DNA from 3 places in the Mesorhizobium sp. LNHC221B00 genome. Region 1 is predicted to be linked to each of the others. Evidence: riboswitches for the same ligand, from Rfam matches in the RefSeq annotation. Region 1 holds a riboswitch; each other region holds the start of a gene.

What was found. A riboswitch is a leader RNA that binds a small molecule or an ion and turns the genes downstream of it on or off. The one in region 1 is predicted to bind thiamine pyrophosphate.
Region 2: another riboswitch for thiamine pyrophosphate. It lies ahead of X741_RS142710 (YkoF family thiamine/hydroxymethylpyrimidine-binding protein); the one in region 1 lies ahead of thiC (phosphomethylpyrimidine synthase ThiC).
Region 3: another riboswitch for thiamine pyrophosphate. It lies ahead of thiB (thiamine ABC transporter substrate binding subunit); the one in region 1 lies ahead of thiC (phosphomethylpyrimidine synthase ThiC).

What each region holds. Positions count from the first base shown of each region.
Region 1 is NZ_AYWR01000011.1:345,631-355,453, forward strand. It holds gene X741_RS150745 (thiamine phosphate synthase) at 1-461, opposite strand, end outside; gene X741_RS150740 (thiazole synthase) at 458-1,231, opposite strand; gene thiS (sulfur carrier protein ThiS) at 1,233-1,430, opposite strand; gene thiO (glycine oxidase ThiO) at 1,399-2,400, opposite strand; gene thiC (phosphomethylpyrimidine synthase ThiC) at 2,397-4,232, opposite strand; TPP riboswitch at 4,336-4,452, opposite strand; gene X741_RS150720 (acetyl-CoA carboxylase biotin carboxylase subunit family protein) at 4,676-5,980, opposite strand; gene hemA (5-aminolevulinate synthase) at 6,551-7,762, opposite strand; gene X741_RS150710 (FCD domain-containing protein) at 8,610-9,278, shown strand; gene X741_RS150705 (SDR family oxidoreductase) at 9,290-9,823, opposite strand, start outside.
Region 2 is NZ_AYWR01000023.1:59,961-69,783, reverse strand. It holds gene X741_RS142685 (tetratricopeptide repeat protein) at 1-577, shown strand, start outside; gene X741_RS142690 (hypothetical protein) at 623-1,363, shown strand; gene X741_RS142695 (ABC transporter substrate-binding protein) at 1,432-2,448, opposite strand; gene X741_RS142700 (ABC transporter ATP-binding protein) at 2,441-3,208, opposite strand; gene X741_RS142705 (ABC transporter permease) at 3,205-3,957, opposite strand; gene X741_RS142710 (YkoF family thiamine/hydroxymethylpyrimidine-binding protein) at 4,067-4,675, opposite strand; TPP riboswitch at 4,666-4,779, opposite strand; gene X741_RS142715 (hypothetical protein) at 4,964-5,278, shown strand; gene msrA (peptide-methionine (S)-S-oxide reductase MsrA) at 5,324-5,866, opposite strand; gene X741_RS142725 (glycosyltransferase family 39 protein) at 6,056-7,600, opposite strand; gene X741_RS142730 (hypothetical protein) at 7,798-8,505, shown strand; gene X741_RS142735 (GNAT family N-acetyltransferase) at 8,607-9,005, opposite strand; gene X741_RS0135710 (hypothetical protein) at 9,246-9,581, opposite strand; gene X741_RS142740 (hypothetical protein) at 9,574-9,823, opposite strand, start outside.
Region 3 is NZ_AYWR01000004.1:317,695-327,517, reverse strand. It holds gene X741_RS158475 (ABC-F family ATP-binding cassette domain-containing protein) at 1-723, opposite strand, end outside; gene X741_RS158480 (thiamine diphosphokinase) at 725-1,369, opposite strand; TPP riboswitch at 1,457-1,571, shown strand; gene thiB (thiamine ABC transporter substrate binding subunit) at 1,615-2,613, shown strand; gene thiP (thiamine/thiamine pyrophosphate ABC transporter permease) at 2,865-4,490, shown strand; gene thiQ (thiamine ABC transporter ATP-binding protein) at 4,483-5,301, shown strand; gene X741_RS158500 (M48 family metalloprotease) at 5,621-7,027, shown strand; gene X741_RS158505 (RNA polymerase factor sigma-32) at 7,043-7,906, opposite strand; gene X741_RS158510 (amino acid ABC transporter substrate-binding protein) at 8,229-9,002, shown strand; gene X741_RS158515 (amino acid ABC transporter permease) at 9,121-9,801, shown strand; gene X741_RS158520 (amino acid ABC transporter ATP-binding protein) at 9,798-9,823, shown strand, end outside.

The DNA.
Region 1 (9,823 bases):
GCGACCAATGGGATCGGCGCCACCCGATGCTTCCACGCGCTGATCCGCGCGAGCCCTTGCGGCCCCCATTTCATCTGCTTCAGGATGGTGGGATAGATGGGGCCGAGCGCGATATAGTCGGGCTCGGCAGCGATCGCCGTTTCCAGTTCGGGATGATCGTGCGTGCTGAGCCCGAGCTTCAATCCGGCGTATCTAATCGCCAGCAGGTCGGCCGCAGCCAAATCCTCCTGGCCGAGGTGGACGAAGTCGCAGCCTTCCTCAATTGCCGTGCGCCAATAGTCGTTGACGATCAGTTGGCAGCCATGGATCGCGCAGACGTCGTTCGCGCGGCGGATTTCCGACCGCAGCGTGGTCTCGTCCCTATCCTTGATGCGCAACTGAACCAGCTTGACGCCGAGCGGGACCAGCCGCTCGACCCAGTCAGCGCTGTCGACGATCAGGTAGAAGGGATCGAGCTTCATGAAAAAACTGCCCTGCCGATGGTCGGTGTCGATGGCACGGCGACGTCGCGCGGTTCAAGCATACCCGAGCTGAAAGCTTCACGACCGGCCTCGACCGCCTTGCCGAACGCACGCGCCATGCCGACCGGATCGGCCGCCTTGGCGACCGCGGTGTTCAGGAGTACGGCGTCAAAGCCGAGCTCCATGACGGTTGCCGCGTGCGACGGCCGTCCGAGCCCCGCATCCACGATCAGCGGAACATCAGGGAAATGTCCGCGCATCGAGCGCAGCGCCGTGATGTTGATCGGTCCGAGAGCGGAACCGATCGGCGCGCACCACGGCATCAAGACCTTGCAGCCCGCCGCAAGCAGTCGCTCGGCGACGACAAGGTCGTCGGTGGTATAGGGGTATACAGCAAAACCGTCCTCACACAGGATGCGGGCGGCTTCGACCAGACCGAACACATCCGGCTGCAGCGTGTCGTGGTTGCCGATCACTTCGAGCTTGACCCAGTTCGTACCGAAGACTTCGCGCGCCATTTGTGCGGTCGTGACCGCTTCCTTGACGGAGTGGCAGCCAGCAGTGTTGGGCAGGATTCTGACACCAAGCGAGCGGATCAACGACCAGAATTTTTCGCCGGCCCTGCCGCCTGCCATTTCACGGCGCAACGAGACGGTCACCACCGCCGTGCCCGATGCCCTGACTGCATAAGCAAGGATGGCCGGCGAAGGATATTGAGCCGTGCCGAGAAGCAGGCGGGAGGGAAGCGTCGTTCCAAGAAGGTCGAACATGCTAGCCTCCCTGCATGGCCGAGAGGATTTCGATCCGGTCGCCGTCGTTCAATTGGAATTCCGCCCGGTTGGCTTTGTGCACGAGGTCGTTGTTGACGGCGGTCGCGAGCCAATCGCCCTCATAGTCAAGCGCGGCAAGCAGCTCGGCCAGCGTGGTGGCGGCAACCTCATGCGCTTCGCCGTTGACCATCAGTTTCATGAGCAAGCTCCTTGGTTCTGTCTTGACTGAAAACCAGGTCGGCAGCCTGGCGCGCCATGGCGGGAGCCAGGAGAAAACCGTGACGATAGAACCCGTTGATCGCGATGATTTCACCCTTGGTTTCGACGCGCGGCAAATTGTCGGGAAAGGCTGGGCGGACGCCGACACCGGTTTCAACGATCTCGGCCTCGCCAAAGGCCGGGTGGAGGGCATAGGCGGTACCCAACAGTTCCATCATCGAACGCGCCGTAACCGGTCCGACGGACTGGCTTTCAATCATCGTCGCACCAATCATGAAACGGTGGTCGGTGCGCGGCACTGCATAGAGTGGAAAGCGCGGATGCAGCAGCCTGACGGGGCGCGACAGCGAGATATCAGGGGTACGCAGGATGAGCATTTCGCCGCGAACGCCGCGCAGCCAGTCATTTTGCGCCGCCATTCCCGTACAGTCGATCTGAGGATCGAAACCAAAAACATGCCGGGCGTCGGCGCCGAAGTGGAATTCAACACCCATGGCCGCGAGCTTGTCATGAAGTGCTGCCATCGCCTGGCGTGGATCAAGATGGCCCTCATCGGGGAAGAGCAATCCGCGGCGGAAGCGGCCGGCTAGGTCGGGCTCCAGCAAGGCAATTTCATCTTCCTCGACGCGCCGATAGCCCGTCGTGCGGCTGGCGAACCGGTCGAGCTCGCCCGCATCGCGCGGCGCGGCCAAGACCAGCGTTCCCCGTCGTGCTACCAAGCCGGGCGTTGCGGCGTCCCACCAGTCGGCGGCGTCACGTCCGAGATCCAGCACCGGCTGCTCGGCGCTTTCACGCTCGCACCACGGCGCCAACATGCCACCGGCGAACCACGACGCATTGCCGCCAAGGGCAGGCCTTGTCTCGGCAACGGTAACCACCGCGCCGCGTGCGGCGAACTCGAAGGCGACGGTGAGGCCGGCAACGCCGGCCCCTTTGATCAAGACCTTCATGATGGCTCACGTGGCTGAGGTATGAGCGGTGCGCCGGTCTCGTCCGCCGGCAGGTAGAGATCGCCGCCTTCGCGGTATTTCGCCGCCATCGCCGCCATGCCCTCTTTTTGTGCCTCGGCGCGTATGTCGTGAGAGATACGCATGGAGCAGAATTTCGGCCCGCACATCGAGCAGAAATGCGCCACCTTGTGCGCCTCCTTGGGCAAGGTCTGGTCGTGGAAGGACCGCGCCGTTTCGGGATCGAGCGACAGGTTGAACTGGTCCTCCCAGCGGAACTCGAAGCGCGCGCGGGAAAGGGCGTCATCCCTGACTTTCGCCGCCGGATGACCCTTCGCCAGGTCGGCGGCATGGGCGGCTATCTTGTAGGTGATCACGCCGATCTTGACGTCGTTGCGATCGGGAAGACCGAGATGCTCCTTGGGCGTGACGTAACAGAGCATGGCGGTGCCGAACCAGCCGATCATGGCAGCCCCAATGCCTGAGGTGATGTGGTCGTAGCCCGGCGCGATGTCGGTCGTCAGCGGTCCAAGCGTGTAGAACGGCGCCTCGCCGCAGACGGCGAGCTGCTTGTCCATGTTCGCCTTGATCTTGTGCATCGGCACGTGGCCGGGCCCCTCGATCATCACCTGGCAATCCTTCGCCCAGGCGATCTTCGTCAGCTCGCCGAGCGTTTCCAGTTCGGCGAATTGCGCCGCGTCGTTGGCATCGGCGATCGAGCCCGGACGAAGGCCGTCGCCGAGCGAGAAGGAGACGTCGTAGGCTCTGGCGATGTCGCAGATCTCCGCGAAGTGCTCGTAGAGGAAGCTTTCCCGGTGATGGTGCAGGCACCATTTGGCCATGATCGAGCCGCCGCGCGAGACGATACCCGTGACCCGGTCGACGGTCAGCGGGATATAATGCAGCCGCACGCCGGCGTGGATGGTGAAATAGTCGACGCCTTGCTCGGCCTGTTCGATCAGCGTGTCGCGGTAGACCTCCCAGGTTAGATCCTCGGCAATGCCTCCGACCTTTTCGAGCGCCTGGTAGAGCGGCACCGTGCCGATCGGCACCGGCGCGTTGCGCACGATCCAGTCGCGGATGTTGTGGATGTTGCGGCCGGTCGACAGGTCCATCACCGTATCGGCGCCCCAGCGGATCGCCCACACCATCTTTTCGACCTCTTCCGCCATCGACGATGTGACGGCGGAGTTACCGATATTGGCGTTGATCTTGACCAGGAAATTGCGGCCGATGATCATTGGCTCGCTCTCGGGATGGTTGATGTTGGCGGGAATGATCGCCCGTCCGCGCGCCACCTCGTCACGCACGAATTCGGGCGTGACGAAATCGGGCAGCGTCGCGCCGAAAGCCTCGCCGTCGCGCTCAAGCTTGCCGTGCAGGATCTCGCGACCAAGGTTCTCGCGAATGGCAACGAACTCCATTTCGGGTGTGATGATGCCGGCGCGCGCATAGGCAAGCTGCGTCACCGCCTTGCCTGCTTTGGCCCTGAGCGGTCGGTGGCGGATGGGAAATTCCGGCGTCAGGCGTTCGCCCGTCGCGAATCCGTTGTCCTCCGGCCGGACATGGCGGCCGTCACAGTCCTCGACATCGCCGCGGGCCAAGATCCATTCGTGGCGAAGCCGGGCCAGGCCTTTTTCGATGCTGGTTTCGACAGCCGGGTCGGTATAGGGGCCCGACGGATCGTAGACGGTAACGGGCGGCTCGCCGGCTGTCGGATGGACGGAGATTTCGCGCATCGGCACCCTGATCTGTGGGTGGAGAGCGCCCGGCTTGTGGATCTTACGCGAGGCGGGCAGCGGTCCCGTCGAGACGGCGGGGGTGAGGGCATTCATCTTGAGGCTCCTTTGCTCTTGCATTGGAGACCCAGTTCTGTGCCGGAAGGATGAAAAGACGCTTCTGTCGACCTGCCGAAACAGGACCTCGGGCGTAAACTCCCGCAAAGCGCTTGCACCGTCCCTACGCCAGTATGAACTGGATCAGGTTCAACGGGTCACTGCGCCGCGAAAGCCAGCAGTATCTCAGCCCCTTGCCGGGACTCCCCTGGTGAATGCCTCAGGTTGAACGGGCCGGGGTTGTCTTGTCAAGCGCATGTTCGTCCTGCGGCGGCGGTGGGCGGCAATCAAATTGGGCCCAAATTGGGCCGACGGCCTCGCCACGGGTCGCGGAGAAGTTCCGCGGGAGATAGGGCAGGTGTGGCCAAAGCTGCATTTGCCTCGTCAAACTTGATGTGACATTGACGTAGACGGAACTGCTGCGTTTCAAGGATCTTAAGCCGTCAATGCCTGATCGGAACAGAACTGGTGGGCCGCCCGAACGCCCCACAAACATCGTGCTCTCGATCACCTCCTATTGTCGCCGGAAAAGGGGTGATCGACCAATCGATCAAGTCGACCGCTCGCTGAAGGGCGCCCTCGGTTTCAGCACGGCTGGGCGAAGTGGCAATGACATGTCCAATCCAGTCTCGGAAATCCCCCTTCCTGACGATCGGTGTCTTGGGTTCAACATTCAATTTGACCTCGGCCACACCTGATATAGCAGCTGCCTGAGTGTCGCCACCAATCCAGTCCAGGGTGCCATCTTGATCAGGAAGCAGGAATCGCGCGGCCGCAGTATGTGAATGCTTTTTGCGCAGATCCCATTCCTCGCCAATGACAAGCTTGATGTGCTCGGTGACGAGGTCGACACCGTAAGCTAACTGGACCAGTTGAGGGTCGGGCGCGCCACTAAGACGCGGATTGACTTCAATGACAACTGGACCGCGTTTCGTGCACCGGAGTTCAATGTTAGTTGGCCCCCAGCCAAGGCCGAGAGCCCGCAAACAGCTCAGCGAAACATCGGCGATGCGCTCACGCTCCTGATCGGTTAGCAGGGCCGGATATGTCACCTCACGTATGACGAAATGGGGGAGGGGACCAAAGTCATTGGCGCAAATCGCAACGACCTCATTCCCCATAACATTAATGCTATAGAACGGGCCCTGTGCGAATTCTTCGACGAGTATTTTCGGTGTAGACCGCCATATGTGCTTTCCGCCCAATAGATAGGTCGTATGTTCGGCTACGTCTTCGAGGCTGCGGCACAATCGGACACCGATGCTGCCGCTGCCTACTGCCGGCTTAAGAATCACGGGCAGGCCGATCTCTGCAGCCGAGCTTTCTACCTCCGCCGCATTCGTTGCCAACCGATAAGCCGGTATTGGAACGCCGGCCTGCGCGAGGAGTTGGCGTTGCTTGAATTTGTCGCAGCTTCGTTCAATCGATTCAGGGTTCGGTCCCGGTAGATCGAAATGCCGGCAAAGCTTGCCAACTGTCGCATAGATCGATTCATGGTCCCCGGCAAAGCCAGTAATGCCAGCAATGTCGTGGGTAGCACGCAGCCGCGAACATTCGCGGACCAACGCTTCGAGATTGCCAGTGTCGACACGGATTGCCTCAACGTTTTCCGCCGAAAGATAGTCGTACCGAGGTGGATCAGCCGTCAGAGTAATTGGATGAAGACCAAGACACTGAGCCGCTTGGACGTATAGCTGACCAGTACCCCTATGGCCTTCGACCAATATGAGCGCTCTTCTTCTTACCATTGCTGTTAATCCCGATGTTGCGTGCTGGCGGCGGTCCGAGGGTACCGGCGTCACTTTTATGGCCGTGCCGGACCTCAGACTCGCGGTGCCGTACCATTGTCAACGACTGACGGTTGTAAAAATCTTGTAAATTGATTTGAAGGATCTGTTGCAGCGTTGTTGATTAGGGCGGCGTCGGAGGCTTGCTCCGTTCAAACCAGGTTAGCTGGGGTTGGTGTGTGATCCCGTGGGCCTGGGCGTGACCTACCCCTCGGGTAGGGCACGCCAAGCCACATCAAACTCGCAGCACAAGAACATGCGCTCTGGTCATACCGGCTCATGGTGAGCCCTGAATCTGGAACCGGCCCGATGTGTAAGCAGCGAGTCGTCAAACGGCCCCATTCAATCATGGAGTCACATCATTTAAGATCGCGAAAGCTGTCATTGCGGGTTACGGAACTGCTTTCCGTTGACATTCGAAGATGCGATCGGGCGTCAGAACCGGATCGCGGACCGCCGCTTCCACCTCGGCGAGCCCGGCTGATATAATCAGGTCTGAGGCTGCGCGCCCTGTCGTTCCCAGCATTTACATTAGGCAGCCTTGCCAAGATTGTCCCGCTGCAGAACCTGCCTGAGCGCATCGACGAACGTCCGAATATCTGTCGTACTATGGGCAGGCGTAACCGTCACCCTGAACCGCTCGGTTCCCACCGGAACACTCGGCGCCAGAATTGGCTGAACGTATATTCCATGCTGATCTAGAAGCTGGCGGGACGCTTCCTTGCAACGGAATGGATCACCAATAAGCACAGGAATGATGTGGCTTCGGGTCGGCATGACGGGGATGCCCGCCTCTTTCAGCAATCCGACTAAAAGTTTCGTTTTCCGGTGCAGATCAATTCGTTCTGAATCTGAATCGCGAAGATGGCGCAGCGCTGCCAGCGCACCAGCCGCTAGGGCTGGCGCAAGCGCCGTGGTGAAAATGAAACCGATCGAGAAGCTTCGTATGCTGTCAACAATGGAGGCAGGTCCGGTCACATAACCCCCCATCGAGCCGAACGCCTTACCTAGCGTTCCTTCGATGATGGTTGGACGATCCATGATGCCAAGTTCCGCGGCAATGCCGGCGCCTTTCGGACCGTACATTCCCGATGCATGAACTTCATCCAGAAACGTCATTGCGCCAAATTCGTCCGCCATGTCACAGATATCTTTGATCGGTGAAATGTCACCGTCCATTGAATATACCGATTCAAAAACAATGATCTTGGGTCTTGCAAGATTTACACTGCGCAGAAGCTCCCGCAAATGCGCAACGTCGTTATGCCGGAAGACGCGCTTTTCGGCCCGGCTGTTGCGGCATCCACTAATAATTGAAGCGTGGTTGTGCTCGTCAGAAAAAATAATTGTGTCCGGCATCAAAGATGCCAATGTACTCAATGATGAATCGTTTGAGCTGAAGCCGGAAACAAAAATCAATCCTGCTTCCTTATTGTGGAAACCTGCAAGCTCCCGCTCGAGCAACACGTGATAATGGTTGGTGCCACCAATGTTGCGGGATCCTCCCGATCCTGCGCCGTTGGCATCGATGGCGCGCTTCATTGCCGATAGCACTTTGGGGTGCTGCCCCATACCGAGATAATCATTAGTGCACCAAATGGTTATCTCTTTTCGGCCGTCGGGCCTATTGAGCCAGGCCTTTGGGAAGTTGCCAGACTGACGCTCCAGATCGGCAAATTCACGATACCCGCCACGGCCTTTGAGTTGCTCGATTCTTCCGGCGAAATACTGCACATAATCCAAATCAATCTCCTGTTGGGAAGCCGTTTTTCGGCGCGCTCAGTGCTGCTTCACAGCGCACCTGCGCCGGCCCATCGCGTCGCATCCCTCGACAAGCACCAGCAAGATTGGATTTCGACTACGCGCTTGATCTTGCGGGGGTTTCGGCCGCTCCAGCTAATTCGGGTAACGCGCCCCAAAGTGCAAGTGAAGAGAATGTTAAATCTATTTGTTACTGAAATGTTTGAAATTGCATAGTGTCGCAAGGGATTTCATAATTCTGGCCAGTCGTCGTTCGATTCCTGTCGCGGCCTTGTCAGAGCTGCGCTCGGCGGGCTTTCGGCCCGAGAGCCGCAATGCGCGAGGGCCGCGTCTTGTCGCGCAACAGCCCTTGAAGCCCTTCGGCGGCGAAACGCTCTGCAAACGCCATACGCAGCTTTTGGACTTGCTGGCCTGCCGGATCATCTTGACGGTGCCGACGTCATCGTCGGTCCAGCCGGTTCGGAGTCGCCTCAGAATCGGAAATTTCTGCCCATCAGACTGGAAATTGACATGTAAGCTTCCCGGCTCCTTCAGATGTCATCATCTCTCGCACACCAACTCATGCCACGCAGATGAGATCGCGCCTTTTTCTGTCGTCACATTCCATTGTCAGAATCGGAAAAGAAGGGTCTCCTTGTTTTTATAAAACAAAATTTCACAAATAATTATGAAAACGGACATGTTTCCTGCAGACAATTAACGTGCACGTACTTGTCTGCCGCTGAGTAACAAAATATAGGCAGCGATTATAACTTATAAACGTAGTGAAACGCGTCAATCGACATTTCCGTACATCTGCAGCAGAGACGAGGGGAGTCCCATGGGCCCTATGAAGATGCAGCCCGAGGAGATGGGCAGCCTGTCCGCGCGGATTTACAGCAAGGTGCGGGATGGCTTGATCATCGGCAATTTCGCGCCGGGCGATCGTCTCCTTATGCAGGATCTTGCCGAGCAGCTCGGAACCAGCATTACGCCGGTGCGCGAAGCCTGTCTGCGGCTCGTCAGCGAGCAGGCGCTCGAGTTGCGCTCCGGCAGGTTCGCCGCGGTGCCAGACCTCAGCCGCGCCCGCTACATTCAGATCAAGCTGATCCGCGTGGCACTTGAAGGGCTTGCGGCAGAACACGCTGCCGACCATTTTGCCCCCGCCGATCTCGAACAGCTTGAGACCTTCCGCGCCTCATTTGTAGAGAGCCATAAGGCCGGTAATATCAAGGAAGCGCGATCCTCCAATCGCGCTTTCCACTTCGGCGTCTACCGCCTGTCGCGTATGCCGATGCTGATCGGACAGATCGAAAGCATGTGGGCCTCGATGGGTCCAATCCTTAACGTTTACGATCGGGAAATTCCGCGCGGGTACACCGGCGCGGAAGAACATGACCATCTCATCGAGGCCTTGAGGGCTGGCGACAGGAAGAGGGCCCGCGAGGCGATCGAGAACGACATCCAGCGAGGCTCACATGGTTTTCTGCGCTATTTCGACGAGCGCGGCTCCGGCTGAGCTGAATTGCCCTAAGCACCATCGATCTGCGCGACGCGCGGTGTGCGCAGGCCGGCTGTTTCCCCGCCGTCTACAGTCACGACCGTGCCGTTGACATAGCTCGATTGATTCGAAAGTAACCAAGCGACCACATCAGCGATCTCTTCAGGGGCACCGAAGCGGTTGGCAGGGATCCGCAGTTCGAGCTGCTTCTTGCGCAGTGCATCGCTTATGATGTTGCCCATCATGCGTGTTTCGATCTGGCCGGGGCAGACAGCGTTGAAGCGGATCTCCTCGCCGAACTCCAGCGCGAGTGCCTGCGTCAGCCCGATGACCGCGGCCTTTGAGGCGCAGTAGGCAGCGAGCCCTTCTTCGCCCGTCTTTCCGGCGATGCTGGCCATGTTGACGACTGAACCCCTCCCGAGCCGCAAGCCGTCCAGCGCATGACGGATGAAGAAAAAGACGCTGCGTGCATTAACCGCAAGGATCTCATCCCAATCGTCCTGGGTGGCGGTGGCGAAGGCAATGCGCTTCGACATGCCGGCATTGTTCACGAGCCCCGCGAG
Region 2 (9,823 bases), on a different contig from region 1:
TGAGAAGAACGACTATGACGGCGCCATAGCCCTGTACGGCAAGGCGATTGCATTCTTTCCGGCGTTCCACGACGCCTATCTGGCCCGAGCAATGGCCTGGGAGGCCAAGCGGGACTACGCTCATGCCGTCGCTGACTACAGCCAGGCGATCGCGTTCAATCCGAATCGTGCCGAGACCTACTACGACCGCGGCCAGAATCTCGGTTTCCAGGGAGATTACGACGGTGCGCTTGCGGACTACGACAAGGCCATCAGTCTCAATACCAGGGACGCAAAGGTCTATGCCGATCGGGGCCTCATATGGATGGGCAGACATGAGGACGCCGCAGCGCTGCGCGATTTCGAAAAGGCGCTCGGCCTCGACCGCAAGAACCCCTTCGCCTATTTGGGCCGGGGCGTGATCCGGATCAGCAAGGCGGGTTATGACGGGGCCATCGCCGATTTGAGCCAGACGATAAAGCTCAAACCAGATTTCGCCACCGCCTACAAAGTGCGCAGCAAGGCGTGGGACGCCAAGGGCAACCACAAGCGTGCCGAGGCCGACCGCAATAAAGCGTTGAGCCTCGGCGCGAAATAGACAGTTTAGGGAGGGTCGGCGATGGCGCGTTGGAGAGGCTTGGGCGTGACGGCGGTCGCCGCTTTGTCTTTCGTTGCGGTAAAGATATTGCCTTGGGCGCTCGGCTTTGCCGGCGGCAAATATCTCTACCAGACAGTGGCGGGCTCGCCCGATTCGCAGACCCTGACCACAGCTCAGGTGAGCGAACAGATTCAGAGCCAGGGAAGCCAGATATTCATGGCAATCCAGCAGGAGTTTCCAGACGACTATGACGCCGTCGTGGAAAAGATCACTGCCGTGGCCAGACTTGGAAACGTGGAGCAAGTGCGAAACACGAGCAGGATCGCGGTCGCCAGCCTCAGGCAAAAATATGCATCCCTGCTGTCTTCGTCCCCAGACAGCAATGCCGCCGAGGCGCTGCGTGCACAATTGGCCATGCTCAACCATGTCATGGCGCGGGAAACCGCAATCACTTGCAACAACTACCTTCGCAACGGGCCGGACGCGCTCAGCATGCCGGATCAGGACTTTCTGACCGACATGGACAAGATCGGAGCCACCCTGTTCCACGCCTTCGGCGCGGCGAAGAAGAGCGGTCTGGCTGCCGCTTCAGCCAGCGATGAGGACTGGTCACTGCTGGCCGACGCTTTCATCAACGCTGGCGGCACTCCCACCGACATGAATGCCATTGCCAATGTCAGCCCGGAATTCGAAGGTCTCTGCCCGGCAGTCGCGAAACTATATACATCCGCTCTTTCGCTGCAGGGCGAGCCCGGGCGGCACGTCTATGAGATCGCCCGGAATTAGCCAAGGTCTGCGCATCCGCGCGATTGATGAGGACGACCCATCAGTTCCGAGAGCCGGATTGGCCTCCCCTAGCCCAAAGTTGAATTGCTGAAATACTTCGTGAAATCAGGGCGTTGCGTCAGAACCTTGCCATCGGCGTCGCGCAGAATGCCCGCAGCGAAAAGATAGTCGCCGATCGCATCCATCTTGGCCGGATCCATCGTGCCGGTGGCGCCGTTTTCCGCGCGCAGATAGTGCCCGTCGATCAGCACCTTCAGCGAGGCCTCGATCAGCGCCGGATTGGTCAGCGCATCCTTGTTGGCGGCGATGAGCAACGCGGCCGCTTCATCGGGATGCTCGACGGCGAACCGGTAGCCGCGCTGCGTCGCCTCGATGAAGGCCTCCGCAAGCTTAGGGTTCGCTGACAGATACGCCTCGCTTGACGAGATCAGCGTCGTGTGCTCGTCGGGCACGCCATAGTCGGCATAGACGAAGCTGCGCTGATGGACGCCTTTGAGTTCGGCCTCGACGCCCTCCCAGGTCAAAACCTCCAGCGTGAAGTCGACGGTGCCGTTGGCAAGGGCTTCGTAGGCGGAGGTGCCGAGCGTCACCGTTTCGAAATTGCCCTTGCCGCCATCGTGGCGGATGATGGTCGAGATCAGCGCGTTTTCCCAGGCGCTGCCGAAACCGCCATAGGTCAGGCCGTCAAGGTCCTTCGGGCTCTTGATGTCGCTGCGCGCGGCATTGAACACCAGCCGGCCGGTTTCAGACTGCACTACCGCGTAGACAGCTTTCAAGTCAGCTCCAGCGGTTTTCTGGCTGAACAGGCTAATGGTGCCGTTGATGCCGAAATCGGCGACACGGTTGGCGACCAGCGTGCCGGCGCCGGTATCGCTGTATGGCAGAATGTCGACCTCGAGGCCGGCGCCGGAATAAAACCCTTTGTCGCGGGCGACGAACAGCCCGATGTGGTTGGTGTTGACCGTCCAGTCCAAAGCGACGGTGATTTTCTGCATCGCCGCGAAAGAGCGGCCCGGTCCGGCGATCAGCGGAAGACCGCTGGCGAGGGTAAGCAGCAAGGCCTGCCGGCGCGTCAGATCAGTCATGTTCATGTCCTTTGGAGGGTTGAGGGTTGAGCAAAATGTCGAGGATCTCGGCCTCGAGTGCGATGGCCTGGCGCGCGGCGGCACCGGTCGGGTCGCGCGGACGCGGCAACGGCACCCTGATCTCGCGCAGCACACGGGCCGGGCGCGTCGACAGCACATAGATGCGGTCGGACAGGTATACGGCTTCGCGCACATCGTGGGTAACGAGCAGTGCCGTCCAGCGATGATGCCGCCACATCTGCTCGAGCCAGCGCTGCATGGCGGCGCGGGTCAGTGCGTCGAGCGCGCCGAACGGCTCGTCGAGCAAAAGCATGTCGCGCTCCTGCACAACGGTGCGCAACAGCGCCGCGCGCTGGCGCATGCCGCCCGAAAGCTGCGCCGGAAAGTGCCGCTCGAAACCGGCAAGCCCGAATTCGGCGAACAGCGGCGCGACCCGCGCCCGTGCTGCCTTGCGCTTGATGCCTTGCACTTCGGGCCCGAGTGTCGCGTTGTCGAGGATGCGTCGCCACGGCATCAACGCATCGCGCTGTGGCATGAAGGCAAAATGCCGGCCATGATCGTCGAGCGGCGCGCCGTCGAACAACATCTCGCCTCCGCCATGTTCAGCGCCGGTCAGAAGCTGGAACAGCGTCGACTTGCCGGCGCCCGAAGGCCCGAGGATCGAGACGAATTCGCCGGCACCGACGTTGAGCGAAATGTCGGCAAGCACGTCGAGCCCGCCAAACGCCTTGCGCACATGTCGCAATTCGAGCCGGCTCATCTTCGCGCCGCCTTTGCCGCGGCTTGCTTGCCCGCGGCCCGTTCCCAGGGCATGGCAAAGCGCTGCAGCAGCACCGTCAATCCGAACAGGATGAGAGTAAGCGCGGCGCTGACGCCGACGGCGGCCAGCACCAGGTCGGGGCGAAAATTGTTCTTGGCGTTGAGCATGTAGATGCCCAGCCCTTTGGCGGCACCCGCATATTCGGCAAAGATGGCGCCGACAACGGCATAGGTGATGGAGATTCGCAGGCCAGCGAAGAAATATGGCAGTGCCGAAGGCAGCCGCGCCAGAACGAAGACGCGCCAGCGCCCTGCCCCCATGGCGCGTAGCATCTGGCCGATCTCGGGCTCGGTTGCCTCGTAGCCCTCGACCAGCGCCACCAGCATCGGGAAGAAGGTGACCAGCGCCACCAGCATGATCTTGGGCGCCAGCCCGAAGCCGAACCACAGCACCACCAGCGGCGCGATCGCAACCAGCGGCAAGGTCTGGCTGACGATGAAGACGGGAAAAAGCGCGCGCCGCAGCGGTTGGAAGAAGTCGACCAGCATCGACAGCGCGAAAGCGGCGCTGAGTGAAAAGACGAAACCGATGAGCGTGGCGCGGATAGTGGGAACTGCGTTGTCGACCAGCGCGTCACGATTGAGCATCGCCTGCTCAAAGACACGTGAGGGCGCCGGCAGCGTCGTCGGCTTGATGCCGGAATAGGTAGCGTAGAGTTCCCAGGCCACGAGCAGCAGCCCGACCGACATTATGGCCGGCACTGCCTTGGCGAGGATGCCCGCGAGGTGACGCGGCCGGTTGAATGACGATGAGACCACGAGAGGACAACCTTGACGGTCGCGCATCGGCGCGAGCGGTTCAGACAGCGGTGGGGCTGTTGGCGGAAACCGTGACGTCGAGGGTTACATGGCCGGCACCCGGCCCGAAGCGGCAGAAAGCTTCGTTGAGCGCCGAAAAGATCGCGCCCGTATCGCCGCGCAGTTTGGTGCAGAAATTCTTGGAGCGATCGTAGACGCCGGACTGTTTCAAGAAATCGATGCAACCATAGATCTCGTCCATGTGGTCGCCGGTACCCATCACATAAAGCGAGAATTGCGCCGCCGCCGGCTGGCCGGTGGCGACCGCGCCATGCACGGCTGCGATGGCGGCTTCCTTGCGCGGGCCGAGCGGCCCGACAGGCCCGCCGAAGGCCTCGGAGCGGCAGATCGGATCGTCCGGCTCGCCTGGGCAGCCACGCGAAATGGCGGCTGACAAAACGCAATGCTTGCCGCTGCGCGCGGCCTCCACGAACAGGTCGCGCAGAGCCGGGAACAGCACTTCGGGCGGCCCGACCAGCAAGGTCGAGATGTCGTCGGTCTCGATCCTGAGCCGGTCACGATAGGGATCGAGCGCACCGAGCGCGCCCAAAATGACGCCGACGAAATCATCGGCCATGGGATATAGGGAAATCTGTGCGCCTGAAAACATAGCCCGCCTCGCTCCGCTGGTATTACCCAGATCAGCTTCTAGGGTCTGTGGGCTTGCCGCCCCCGTCTCAGCCCCGACCGTACGGAGCACCCCTGTGGATGGGCGCGTTAAAGCACCATTCGACCGATTGGGGAAGCCGTTTTTTTCAGCGAACTGCGCCAAAAGCATTGCGCCAGAGCGGGAGCGGTTGGCTCTGCCGGCGCGAGAATTTATCGGGAACCTTCACCAGACCGAGCGGTTGTCCTACCAGTCGCGACGCGACGAGTTCACAGAAAATGGAGACAAACCATGTTCATGAGAATCCTCGCAGCTTCGACGCTCACCATCGGCCTGGCCACATCGGCCATGGCGCAGAGCAATGGCACAAGCGGCACCGACGGAGCCGGTAGCGGCAGATCGGTCACGGTCGATCCTAATACGCCAGCTTCGCCGAACACGGTCGACCCGTCGGTGACCAACAGCACGACTGGCACGCTGGATGATATGAATTCCAACGCGGATCGGAATTGCCCTGCCCATCCACAGGGCGCGCAGCCCGATGCCAATGGCACGTCGCCGGGCACCACAGCGCCGACGGTTAACGACAACCATTGCGGCAAGTAGGATTTGCAATGAGAAGAAGCCGCGGAGCGCTCGCTCCGCGGCTTCTCAAATCCTGTCGCATGGCTGAATCCATGGCACCGCTTTTTCTCGAACCGGCAGCTTCCAGCCTGGCCTGACGAAATGGCAGGTGTAGCCGTTGGGATATTTCTCCAGATAATCCTGATGCTCCGGCTCGGCCTCCCAGAAGGCACCAGCCGGCGCGACTTCGGTGACGACCTTGCCGGGCCACAGCCCAGAGGCATCCACGTCGGCGATGGTGTCCTGTGCGACGTTCTTTTGCTCGTCGCTGGTATAGTAGATCGCCGAACGGTAACTCATCCCGACATCGTTGCCCTGTCGGTTGCGTGTCGTCGGATCGTGGATCTGGAAAAAACGCTCCAGCAGCGTCCGATAGCTAATCACGGCCGGATCGAAATTGATCTCGATCGCCTCGGCGTGCGTGCCATGATTGCGATAGGTGGCGTTTGGCACATCGCCGCCCGAGTAGCCGACACGAGTCGAGATGACGCCGGGATAGCGCCGTATCAGATCCTGCATGCCCCAGAAACAGCCGCCGGCAAGCACTGCGCGTTCGGTCGAAGTCGCCATGTCACCTCTCCTCAAAAAGCAATTCACAGAAAACGGACCGCGGTTCCGTCTTGAATTGCACGACAACAAATTGGATTTCCCATAAATGGGCATTGTCGGCGACTTCGTCCAGTCGCCCGAACGCGGCGCCGGCAGTGCGTGCGGCCATGCACCGACGAAATAGCACGACGCGGAATGGAATCGTGGACTTCAGCTGTGCGGTTGTCCAGTCGGGCCGTCGACAGCAACCGGCAGGCGCGCGCCGGGCGGGATGGCGGCAAAACTGATCGCCACCGGCGGCGCCTCTTGCGACCAGTTGAAAAGGACGGTCTTGACCTGAATGTTGTCCAGCCATGCGTGCAGCTGCGGTGGCACGCGACTGCCCGGCCAAACCATCAGCATGCCGTGGTCGTGCAACCGCTTCGGTGTGATCCAGGGTGCGAACCGCATATCGAGGTCGGTGAAAATCGACGGCTTGTCATAGGCATTGAGACCCGCCAGCATCGCCAGATTGGTGTCGCCGCCGACGATGTCGAGTCGGCCGGGCACAGCCGCGTGCCAGACCGCCTCGGCCTCGTCTGAGATCGGTCGTGCCGGCCAGCAAACGGCGTCCATGCGCCCGCGCACATTGCAGTCCGTCCAGCGGATGGCCGCATAGGCGCCTGACATGCCGATGATGCAGATGAATGCGCAGATCGTCAGTTTTCGCATCTCTGTGGCGCCAAGCCGATGGCTCAAGAACGCGAGCGCGACGACGCCGACAAGATTGTACATCGGCGCGCCCCAGGCTTCGCCGGTGCCGGTAAACAGCGAGGCGACCATGACCAGCGCCGCGGGCCCAAGGCCCATCCACATGAGATAAACACGCGAGCCGCGCTCGACGGGCTCTTGCGGAGCCGGCGAGTGCCGCAGCAGCCCTGATATCGCCAGCACCAGCAAAAAGCCGGAGAGCCCGGCCATCTGGACACCGGCATAATAAAGGCGCGCTCGGTGTTCGGTCACCCATTCGTCACGACCGGCGAAATAGGTCAGCGGCAGGAAATCGATACGGTAGAGCTCGACGGCCAACGGCGTGGCGACGGCGAGAAAGACGGCAAGGCCAAGCCACGGCCAAGGTGTCGCCAGCCGGCTGCGCGCGCGCGCATCGGACAACAGCCACAGAGCGCCGAAGGCAAGCAGCAGGCCGGTGGAGAATTTGGCATAAAGCCCGACGCCCGAGACCAGCCCGAGCGCGAGCCACCAGCCCGGCCCGCCACCACGGCCCGCGCGCCAAAGCAGCCAGCAGATCGCCGCCCAGAACGGCATCTGCGCATAGTCATGATTGAATTGCGGGGTCGGCCAGCCAAAGAAATAGACCGACGGCATCAAAAGTACGGCAGCCAGCGCCCGGCTTTGGCCCAGCATGTCGCGGGCCAGCAGATAGACCAGGATGAAGGTCGCGGAGATGGTCAGCTGGGCGAGCAGATATTGCGGCCAGCGGAACGATCCGGTCAGAAGATGGCTGGTCTCGAGCAGCCAACCAGGGAGCTGCGGGTGCTTGTAGGTCAAAAGCACCCATTCGCGGCCCCACATGAAGCCCTCCACGACATCGCCGGGCGGCGCGGGATCGACGAGCGCTGGCACCACCGTCCAGCACAAGATCTGCGCCAGGCACAAAAGCGCCAGCAAATGCCAGGGTTGGCGAAGCAGGCCGGACCAGACAGATAACGAACTCAAACCCGGGGCAGGCAGCCCCGCCGGCACCCAGCGATCCAAGGAGTCATCGATCCCCACCATGCGGCGCTTAAACCACATCGTCCGGTTTGCCGAACAGCCCAAACACCAAAGCTTACAAAAATGTATACTTGCGTGCCATTGCGACACCAAAATTGAACTGGAATTTCAACGCTCTGCAGCCCCCGCCTTCTCAAGGCACATGGCCTGAAGGCCCTGCCTGAACATCCGGATTCCAGATGCGCCATCAACATGCCGTCATTCACTACCGTGCGCTCGACTTCTGGCTGGCGCGCGCAGCGGTTCTCGTCATCATCTGCCTGCAGCTTCTGGTCATCAACAATCTCTCATTCGGTCCGCGCTGGCTGGCGCCGGGACTGGAAGCGGCCCTGCTCGTGCCGTTGTCGGTGGCGACGGCATGGACACAGGTCGTCACCAGAAAAGCGGTCGAGGACCACGAATGGCATGCGATCGGCCAGTTTCGCGCCATGATCCGCCGAACCGCCCTGGCCATGACCGCTGTCATCAGCGTCATGAATTGCGGCTCGCTGGTCTTGCTGGTGCATGCCTTACTGGAGGGACATGCCGGCAGCAGCGGCACGACACTGCTGATCGACGCTCTCAACATCTGGGTGACAAACGTCATCGTCTTCGCCTTGTGGTTCTGGAGCACCGACCGCGGCGGCCCCCCGACCTGCGGCCTCGTCAAGCTTGCGCAGGCCGATTTCCTGTTTGCGCAGATGACGCTGAACGACCGTGAGCTTAGCCAATGGCTGCCGGGCTTCGTCGACTACTTCTTCCTCGCCTTCACCAATGCGACGGCGTTTTCGCCGACCGACACCTTGCCGCTCTCCCAGCGCGCCAAGCTGCTGATGATGGCGGAAGCCATGATTTCACTGCTGACGATCGCGCTGGTCGCGGCCCGCGCGGTCAACATTCTCGCCTAGGGTAAAAACGCGAAATAGCCCGCTCCGGCGAACCGGAGCGGGCTGTTTCGTCGTCTTCGATGGTCGCGATGCTGCGCTTGCTCAGCCTGTTGCCGCCGCCCTCAATCCGCGCCGAGGTCGCGTTCGAAGACCACCTGGTCGCGCAGCGGAATGCCATTTACGAGCAAGCCTTCGGGATAGCCGCTCGACGGCCCGAACGCATCCTGCACGATGCGGCACATCCGAAAACCCTGTCTCTGGTAAAAGCGCAAATTGCCGATATCGGCCGTAGCGGTCGAGACGATCAGGCGTTGGCCGTTGCGCTCGCGGCAGCGGGTAATTGCCGCTGTGACAAGGGCCCGCCCCAATCCCTCGCTCTGCCTTGCCGGACGGACCGCAAGGCTCTTGAGTTCGAAGACACCGCCCTCGCCCGTCTCGATGATCTGCACATGGCCGACGATCCGGCCGCCCTCGCGAGCGACCATCACCTCGCCCCGACCGATATAGCCGGAAATCTGCATGGGAGAATCGTCTGCGAGGGCAAACAGAGGCCGCAAAGCCTCGCGGTTTCCATCGTATCGTTCAATAAGCATTCACAAGTCCGGACTGGATCAACGCCACCGCGAGTTCGGCATTCCTGCGCTGGATATAGCAGCGGCTGGCCATGAGCCACAAATGCAAAAAGCCCGCCCCGGCGCGAGCCGAGGTGGGCTTTGGCTTGATCAAGTTGTCAAATGCGAGTTTCTAAACGCCCGGCAAAGTTACTCCTCCGGTGCCGGCTTGAACTTGCGCACGATCACCTCGAACAAGATATCCGATAGCCCGTCCAGTTGGTTGATGGAGACATCGAAATCCTTGGGCAGCACCGAAAGCACGATCTTCAGATATTGGTCCGGCTTGTCGGCCCGCACCTCGGCGATGACGCCGGCGCCATGGGTTCGGAAATCGGCGCGCACGGCGGTGAGAAAGTCGTCGCCCAGCGTCTTCTTCGCCCGCTTCGGGCGGGGCTTTTGGACAATCGCCGGGCTGGCGGCAGGTTTACGCCTTGCCGGCCTCGCCTTGCGCCGCGCCGGGACGGCATCGGCCTGGTCAGTCATCGGCGTGCCCCACGGTGTTGGCGTCGCCGGAGGAAACCGCCGCCTTCGGCAGCGCCGGTCTGGCCCGCCTCGCCGGCTTTTTCGAGCGGGCGATTTTCTTCCTGGCCTTCCTGGCGCGCTTCGGCCTTGCGGCCTCGGCAGGCTTCGCCGCCCGGGCCGGTTTTGCAACACTGGCCTGTGCCTTGAGCCTCGCCATGGCGAGCCCGACAGCGCGGCCATCGACGCCAGCTTGCGCGAAACAA
Region 3 (9,823 bases), on a different contig from region 1:
GCGCCGCGCCGTTACGCCATAGCGCAGCCAGTGCTCCTCGCGCACGATCTGGCGGCCGAGCTTGTGCTGCTCGCGCTCTTCCTCTTCCAGCACCTGATCGCGCCATTCCTCGAAATGGCCAAAACCCTTGTCGAGCCTGCGGGTCTGGCCGCGGTCGAGCCAGATGGTGGCGCGCGAGACGCGTTCGAGGAAACGGCGGTCGTGCGAGATGACGACGAGTGCCGACGAGGTGCGGACAAGCTCTTCTTCCAGCCACTCGATGACCGACAGATCGAGATGGTTGGTCGGCTCATCAAGCAGCAGGATGTCCGGTTCCGGCGCCATGACGCGGGCAAGGGCGGCGCGCCTGGCCTCGCCGCCGGACAGATCGTTCGGCCGCTCCTCGCCCGTCAGGCCGAGATGCTCCATCAGATAGCTGGCGCGGTAGGGATCATCGGCGGGGCCGAGGCCTGCCTCGACATAGGCGCGGACCGTCGCGAAGCCTTCCATGTCGGGCATCTGCGGCAGATAGCGCACCGTCGCCGACGGTTGGCGGAACACCTCGCCGTCCTGCGGTTCGATCAGGCCGGCGGCGATCTTGAGCAGCGTCGACTTGCCCGAGCCGTTGCGGCCGACCAGCGCGATCTTGTCGCCGGCCGAAGCGGTCAAGGCGGCGCCATCGAGCAGCGGCGTGCCGCCGAAGGTCAGTTTAATCCCGTCGAGATTGAGAAGAGGCGGGGCCATGTCAGCTTTCGGGCAAGGGATAGGGATGAGCGAGCAGCAGCGCGCGGCCATGGCCGAGCGCGATTTCGAGGCCCCCCCTGACCTCGTTGGAGATGGTCAGCGATGAACCGAAGGCCACCTCGACATGGTTCAGCGGCCATTTGGCGCCGGTGACGGTCAGGCCGGCGAGGTCTGAAAAGCCGAGGATCGAAAACAGCGTGCCGTCGGCATAGTCGAAGCCCGCCTTTCCCAACAGCAAGGGCACGCCTTCCTGGGCGCCGCTGGTCAGCACCACTCCGGTGCCGGTCTCGGCCAGCCGCAGGGCGAGCGACAGATGCAGGAAAGCATGGTCGGCCCGTTTGCCGCCGAAAGCGCCTGCCAGCACCAGCCGGGTCGCGCCGCGCGCGAGCGCGGCGGCGATCGCCAGTTCGCCATCGGTCTTGTCCTTCTCCGGCGGAAAGGTCTGGCGGGGCACGGCGGCCAGATCGTCAGGCAGATTGGCCGGCACCGAATCGAAATCACCCACCCAGAGTTCCGGGACAAGGCCGAGCAGCCGCGCATGGCCGATGCCGGCGTCGGCGGCGATCACGCGGCAGCCTTCGATCTGGCGGTCGAGCCGCGGCGTGCGGATGAGATCGCCGCCAAGCAGGATGGTGAATGTGCTCATATCGTGTGGCCCTTACCAGCCCGACACGCGAAACGGAAGGCGGCAAACTCCCACTTGCGCGGTTCATTGGCCCGGCCTATGTGTCGAAACGCTCTAACGGGGTGCCGGACGCGATCTTCGCGGACCGGCTGAGAGGCAGTCTCGCCAACCCGCTGAACCTGATCCGGTTTGTACCGGCGGAGGGATTAGACGTTTCGGACAGTCCGACGCCTCAATTCCTTTCAACTCGAACGAAGGAGGCGCCGATGCGCACGCTTTTATACTCTCTTGTCTCGGCAGCGGTTCTGGCGCTGTCCGGGCCGGCCTTGGCCAAGGACAAGCTCACCGTCTACACCTATGAAAGCTTCACCGCCGACTGGGGTCCAGGCCCCGTGGTGAAGAAGGAATTCGAGGCCGAATGCGGCTGCGATGTCGAGTTCGTCTCGGTCGCCGACGGCGTGGCGCTGCTCAACCGCGTCAAGCTCGAAGGGGCCTCGACCAAGGCCGATATCGTGCTCGGCCTCGACACCAATCTCACCGCCGACGCCAAGGCGACAGGCCTGTTCGCGCCGCATGGCGCGGTCAGCGACGTCAATGTGCCGGGCGGCTGGAGCGACGATACTTTCGTCCCCTTCGACTATGGCTACTTCGCCGTCGTCTATGACACGCAGAAGCTGAAGACACCGCCCAAAAGCCTTAAGGATCTGGTCGAAGGCAGTGCGGACGACAAGATCGTCATCCAGGATCCGCGCACCTCGACGCCGGGTCTCGGCCTGCTTTTGTGGGTGAAGTCGGTCTATGGCGACAAGGCACCGGAGGCCTGGGCCAAGCTCAAGGCGAAGGTGCTGACGGTGACGCCGGGCTGGAGCGAGGCCTACGGCCTGTTCACCAAGGGCGAGGCGCCGATGGTGCTGTCCTACACCACGTCGCCGGCCTATCACATGATCGCCGAGAAGACCGAGCGCTACCAGGCGGCGTCCTTCGAGGAGGGCGAATACCTGCAGATCGAGGTTGCCGGCATCACCACCACGGGCGCCAAGAACCCGCTGGCGGCAAAGTTCATGGCCTTCATGACCAGCCCGAAGTTCCAGGACGCTATCCCCGAGACCAACTGGATGTTCCCCGCCGGCAAGACCGACAAGCCGCTCAACCCGGCCTTCGACAAACTGGTCAAGCCGACCAAGACCTTGCTGTTCAGCCCGCAGGAGGTCGCCGCCAACCGCAAGGCCTGGGTGGACGAATGGCTTTCGGTGATGAGCAAGTAGGGTTCAAGTCTCGTCGGATGTTTGCGCCAAGCCGCCCCCCTCTGGCCTGCCGGCCATCTCCCCCTCAAGGGGGGAGATTGGCAGTTTTGGCGCCTAGCCAAGTCCAGCAGCATTGGAGAATAGCGAAAGCCTCCGCGTGCGCAATCTCCCCCCTTGAGGGGGAGATGTCCGGCAGGACAGAGGGGGGTGGGCTCGGCCTTCGCCAGGTATTTCCTTCGATCGATACCCACCACAGTGTTGGGTAGCGCGAAATGCATACGCGCCACCCCACCGACCCCCGCGTCAGCGCCGGCATCATCGCGCTTTCCGCGATCGCGCTGCTGATCGGTGGCGCGTTTACCGGGTTGCTCGTCGAAGGCGCTGACGATTTCTCCGGCGCTTGGGCGGCCTTCGATCCCTATCTGCTGCGCGTCGTGCGCTTCACGCTCTGGCAGGCCGCCCTTTCGACACTTCTGTCGGTCATGCCGGCGCTGTTCGTGGCGCGTGCGCTGTCGCGGCACCCGCTCTTCCCGGGCCGCGCCTTCATGCTGCAGCTCTTCGCCGTGCCGCTGGCGTTGCCGGCCATCGTCGCGGCGCTCGGGATCCTGGCGCTTTACGGCCGCGCCGGTTATTTCGCCGGCCTGTTCGGCGCGGTCGGCGGCCAGGGCTGGCCAGGCATTTACGGCCTGTCCGGCATCCTCGTCGCCCATGTCTTCTTCAACCTGCCGCTCAGCACGCGGCTGTTCCTCGAGGCACTGCAGACCATTCCTGCCGACCAGTGGCGGCTGGCGAGCCAGCTTGGCATGGGCGCGGGGCCGGCGTTCCGGCTGATCGAATGGCCGACGCTGCGCGCCGCCTTGCCCGGCGTCGCCGGGCTCGTCTTCATGCTCTGCATTACCTCCTTCACCATCGTGCTGACGCTCGGCGGCGGACCAAGCGCGACGACGCTGGAAGTCGGCATCTATCAGGCGCTGCGCTTCGATTTCGATCCCGCGCGGGCGGTCGCGCTGACGCTGCTGCAGATCGCCTTGACCTTCATCGTGGTGCTGACGCTGACGCGGCTTGGCACCAATATCGTCGGCGACACCAACCTGCCGGTCGCACCGCGCCGTTATCTCTCCGTCAACCGGACCGAGACCTGGCTGAACGCGGCGCTCATCGTGCTGGCGCTGCTGTTCGTTGCCGGACCGATGGCGGCCACGGTGATCGCCGGGCTTGGCGCCGATCTCGGCCGGCTCGCCGGCGAGGCCGCAGTCCGGCAGGCGACGCTGACGAGTGCGGTGCTGGCCTTCCTATCGGCGCTGCTTTCGGTGATGCTGTCGCTGGCCTTGACCATGGCGCGCCGGGCGCTGGCGCTGAACCGCCGCTCTGGGCCAAGGACGCTGCTCGAACACGCCACCGATACCGGCGCGGGGTTCGTCCTGGTCGTGCCGCCGATCGTCATCGGCGCCGGCTGGTTCCTGCTGCTGCGCCATGCCGGCGATGTCTTCGCCATCGCCCCGATCATGGTCGTCACCGTCAATGCGGTGATGGCGATGCCTTTCGCGTTGCGCGCCGTCCGTCCCGCCTATGATGCGGGCAGCGAGCGTCACGAACGGCTCTGCGCGCAGCTCGGCATGGCTGGCTGGGCCAGGCTGCGGCTGGTCGACTGGCCGTCGCTGCGGCGGCCGCTCGCCACCGCCTTCGCCTTCGCCATGGCGCTGTCGCTTGGCGATCTCGGTGTCATCGCGCTGTTCGGCAGTGATTCCGTGCAGACATTGCCCTACCTTCTGCTGGCGCGCATGGGCAGCTACCGCACCGCGGACGCCGCCGGCCTGGCACTGTTGCTCGGCCTGGTTTGCCTGGCGCTGGTCCTGGCAGCGGACCGGCTGGGAAAAGGAATGGCCCGCGATGTCTGACGGGGCGATTGGCAGGAAAGACGGGGCGATTGGCAGGAAAGACGGGGCGATTGGCAGGAAAGGTGTTCCGGTGCGGCTGGATAAGGTTTCGTTCAGCTATGGCGAGGCGCCGCTTGCCTTCGATGTCGCGTTCGCGGCGGCGGAAATCACCGCCATTATGGGGCCGAGCGGCTCGGGCAAATCGACGCTGCTCAACCTGGTCGCCGGGTTCGAGACGCCACGCTCCGGCCGTGTGCTGATCGGTGGGGCCGATGTCGGCGGAGCGCCTCCGGCGGCGCGGCCGGTGTCGATGGTGTTCCAGGAAAACAACCTTTTCGCTCATCTCAGCGTCGAGCAGAATGTCGGGCTCGGCCGCTCGCCGTCGCTGCGGCTGACCGAGGCCGACCGCGCGGCGATTGCCGACGCGCTTGCGCGCACCGGCCTTGCCGGCAAGGAACAACGCTTACCGCGCGAACTCTCTGGCGGTGAGCGCCAGCGCGTCGCCCTGGCCCGCGTGCTGGTGCGCGATCGTCCGGTGCTGCTGCTCGACGAACCCTTCGCCTCGCTCGGGCCCGCTTTGCGCGACGACATGCTCGATCTGGTTGCCCACGTCCATGCCGACCATGGCATGACGGTGCTGTTCGTCACGCACCAGCCGCAGGATGCCTGCCGGATCGGCCAGAATGTAGTGTTTCTGGACAATGGCGCCGTCGCGGCCACCGGCTCCGCCGCCGATTTCTTTGCCGGGGCTGGTCCCGAGGCGTTCCGGCGCTATATCGGTGCCGGTGCTGGGGATGCCGTATCACGAGATATTGCCCGGAAGCGGACATAATTTACGGTCAAACCGGCTTCGGGCGAAGTGGCGCTTGCTTGCCATGGCAGACGTAGTGTGGCTAGGTCCGCCCTATTGGTCCGGCACAGGCCGTGATTTGCCTACAGCATCCGCCGCACGCCCCCGAGGGACGTGTGACGGATGCTGTAGTAGTTTGTTTGCGCATGACAATTCCGAAGATCGCCCCCGATTTTCGCGGTCATGCGCCGGGACCCGAAAGGAAGCCGTTCTGGCGATCGGCGTTGACAGACCAAGATGGAACCCGCTGGCGCGCTTTCTGGCGCTGGCCGGTTTTGCCGTGGCGCTCGCAAGCTGCCAGATGTTCACACCTCCGGCAGTCCAGGAATCCGGCTTCCAGCCGTCCGACAGGCCGATCACGGTCGACAATGTCGGCGCCAACAACAAACTCGCCGAACTGGCCAAGGCGCAGCATCCGCGCATCCTGGCGACCTATGGCGGGGAATATTCCGATCCCAAGCTCGAGCGCATGGTCGCCAAGGTGGTCGGCAGCCTGACCGTGGTGTCGGCCAATCCGACCCAGACCTACCGCATCACCATCTTGAATTCGCCCAACGTCAACGCCTTCGCGCTGCCGGGCGGTTATCTCTACATCACGCGCGGCCTGCTGGCGCTGGCAAACGATTCGTCCGAACTCGCCGCGGTCATCGCGCACGAGATGGGCCACGTCACCGCCAACCACGGCCTGCAACGCCAGCAGCTGGAGGCCGAGGAAGGCCTGGCGACCAAGGTCGTCTCGGACGTGCTCGGCGACAGCCCGACCGCCAAGGCAGCACTGATCCGCGGCAAGCTCAGGCTGGCGCAGTTCTCGCGCAACCAGGAACTGGAAGCGGACGCCATCGGCATCAAGTCGATTGGCGAAGCCGGCTATGATCCATACGCCGCCGGCCGGTTCCTGCAGTCGATGTCGGCCTATACCGATTTCCGCTCGATCAGCGGCGCCACCGATGCCAGCCTCGACTTCCTGGCGACACACCCCAACACGCCGCAGCGCATCGACCTGGCGCAGCGCCATGCCCGCCAGTTCGGCGCGCCCGGCGTCGGCACGCGCGACCGCGATTCCTTCCTCGCCGGCATAGACGGCCTGCTCTACGGAGATACGCCGGAGGAAGGCTATGTGCGCGGCGAGACCTTCCTGCATCCGGGCCTCGGTGTGTCATTCACGGTGCCGGATGGCTTCATCATCGACAATTCCGCGGCAGCGGTGACGGCGACCGGGCCGGGTGACATAGCCATCCGCTTCGACGGCGTTTCGATCGACAAGAACCGCGCCTTGACCGACTACATCCGCAGCGGCTGGGTCGCCGGTCTCGACGACAGCACCGTCAAGCAGGAAACGATCAACGGCAACGAGGCGGCGACCGCGCATGCCGGCGCCGAAGGCTGGCAGTTCGACATCGCGGTGATCCGCGCCGGCGGCCAGGTCTACCGGCTGCTGACCGCGGCCCCCTCGGCCAGCACCTCGCTCGACACGGTGGCACGCTCGGTCAGCGGGTCGTTCCGTATACTGAGCCCTGCTGAAAAAGCGGCCCTGAAGCCGCTGCACATCCGCGTGCTCACCGTGCAGCCGGGACAGACCATGGGCTCGCTCGCCGCGCAGATGGTGGGCGTCGACCGCAAGCTCGACCTGTTCCGCGTGCTCAATGCGCTGTCGCCGGGTGCCGCTGTTTCGGCCGGTGACAAGGTCAAGATCGTTACCGACAAGTAAGAGCCGGCTTCGCGATCAGGCGGCTGTCGCCAGGAACTCCGGATTCTGCTTCACCAGCGCGACCTTGAGCTTTTCCATGGCGCGGGCCTCGATCTGCCGTACGCGTTCCTTGGAAATGCCGAGCGTTTCGCCGAGTGCCTCAAGCGTCGCACCCTCGTCGCTGAGCCGGCGTTCCTCGATGATGCGCAGTTCGCGGGCGTTGAGGGCGGCGAGAGCCGCTTTCAGCCAGACGGAGCGGCGCGCGACATCGATGCGGTCGCTGACGACCTCATCGGGCAGCGGATCGTCCGAGACCAGGAAATCCATCCGCTCGGTGGCGCCCGCATCGTCGGCCAGCGGCACGTTGAGCGAGGAATCCGGAGCCGACAGCCGCGAATCCATCATCGCCACATCGGCTTCGGAAACACCAAGCGCAACCGACACTTCGCGATACAGGGTTTCGTTGGAGAGCGGCTCGGCGCCGTTTGCCAAGCGGGCACGCAAGCGCCTGAGATTGAAGAACAGAGCCTTTTGCGCGGAACTCGTGCCGCCGCGCACGATCGACCAATTGCGCAGGATGTAGTCCTGCATCGAGGCTCGGATCCACCATGTCGCATAGGTCGAGAACCGCACCTCGCGTTCGGGCTCGAAGCGCGCGGCGGCCTCGAGCAGGCCGACATGGCCTTCCTGGATCAGGTCGCCAAGCGGCAGGCCGTAATGGCGGAATTTGGAAGCCATGGAAATGACCAGCCGCATATGGGCGACGGTGATGCTGTGCAAAGCGTTCTGGTCGTTGTCTTCTTTCCAGAGCAGGGCCAGCCGATGCTCCTCGTCACGCTCCAGGTAGGGGGCCTTCATGGCCGCGCGGACCATGGTCCGTCCTGCCGTGTCTTCCATCATGAGGCACTCCCTGGCTCAGGCGATGCGAATAACGAACTGGCAGGGCGTCGGGTTGAAATCGCGGCGTCGTGCCCTAGAACAGCCAAAACTGCCATGCGCGAGAAAAGTTCCGCCCGCGCGGGCAGGCGAGCGGTATCATCCGGGCGATTTCGCAGCGGTTGCCTGGACCATCAGGATGCTGCGAATAAGTCTCCTTCGGAGAATGCGGTTTCAGAAATCCATCATTTTTGAAATCTCGTTCCTTATTTTTTCGACCTGCATCTGTCATTTTCCAGCCCTCACAACATGCCGGGTTGCCGGCCAAGGACGGGATCACAGAAAAATGAAATGGCTCAAGTCGCTCATCATCGCCGGAACGCTGCAAGCCCTGGCTGTCGCATCGGGCCATGCCGGCGCCAATCTCGACCAGATCAAGCAGGCCGGGGTCATCAAGGTGGGCACGGAAGGCACTTACGCACCCTTCACCTATCATGACGCTTCCGGCGCGCTGGTCGGCTTCGATGTCGAAATCGCCAAGGCGATCGGCGACAAGCTCGGGGTGAAGGTCGAGTTCCTCGAGGGCAAGTGGGACGGGCTGATCGCCGGCCTCGACGTCAACCGTTACGATGCCGTCATCAACGAAGTCGGCATCACCGACGCCCGCAAGGCCAAGTATGATTTCTCCGACCCCTACATCGCGTCCAAGGCGGTGCTGATCGTGCGCGGCGACAACACCGACATCAAGACCTTCGCCGATCTCAAGGGCAAGAAGTCGGCGCAGTCACTGACCTCGAATTTCGGCAAGCTGGCCGAGACGAACGGCGCCGAGCTGGTCGGCACCGATGGCTTCGACCAGTCGATCCAGCTGCTTTTGACCGGCCGTGCCGACGCCACCATCAACGACAGCCTGTCGTTCCTCGACTTCAAAAAGCACAAGCCCGACGCCAATGTGAAGATCGCCGCGCAAGAGGAAAACGCCGACTATTCCGGCGTCATCGTGCGCAAGGGCGATCCCGAGCTGGTCGCCGCGATCAACAAGGCGCTGGCCGACATCAAGGCGGACGGCACCTATCAGAAGATCGCCGACACCTATTTCGGCCAGGACGTTTCGAAGTAAGTTTTCCTGGGATGGGCCGGTTGCCGGCCCGTGCGATGCATCCAGCGGCGAGCCGTCTTTGACGGTTTGCCGCTTTTGTCGTGATATGGCTGACGTCTAGCATTCTGGAGGGTCTTTCGTGCCGCACTGGCTGCAACTGATGCTGGAGTCGCTGCCTTCGCTGCTGTGGGCCGCGCTGATCTTCACCGTGCCGTTGACGCTGCTGTCCTTCGTGCTTGGCCTGACGGTCGGCTTGGGCGCGGCGCTCGGCCGGCTGTTCGGACCCAAGCCGCTGGTCGCGCTCGTCCGCTTCTATGTCTGGATCTTTCGCGGCACGCCGCTCCTGGTGCAGCTGTTCCTGATCTTCTACGGCCTGCCGTCGGTCGGCATATTGCTTGATGCCTTCACCGCGGCGCTGATCGGCTTCACGCTCAACATCGGCGCCTACACGTCGGAGATCATCCGCGCCGCCATCGGCTCGGTGCCGAAAGGCCAGTGGGAAGCCGCCTATTCGATCGGCATGACCTGGAGCCAGGCGATGCGGCGCACCATCCTGCCGCAAGCCGGCCGGGTCGCGGTGCCGCCGCTGTCCAATACCTTCATCTCGCTGGTCAAGGACACCTCGCTGGCAGCCGCCATCACCGTGCCGGAGATGTTCCAGGCGGCGCAGCGCATCGTCGCCACCACCTACGAGCCGCTGATCCTCTATGTCGAGGCGGCAATCCTATATCTGGCGATGAGCTCGGTGCTGTCGGCCCTGCAGACGCGGCTGGAGGAACGGCTCAACCGCTATGGCGGCTTCCTGGAGGCACGCTCATGATCGGCCTCACCGACATCGAAAA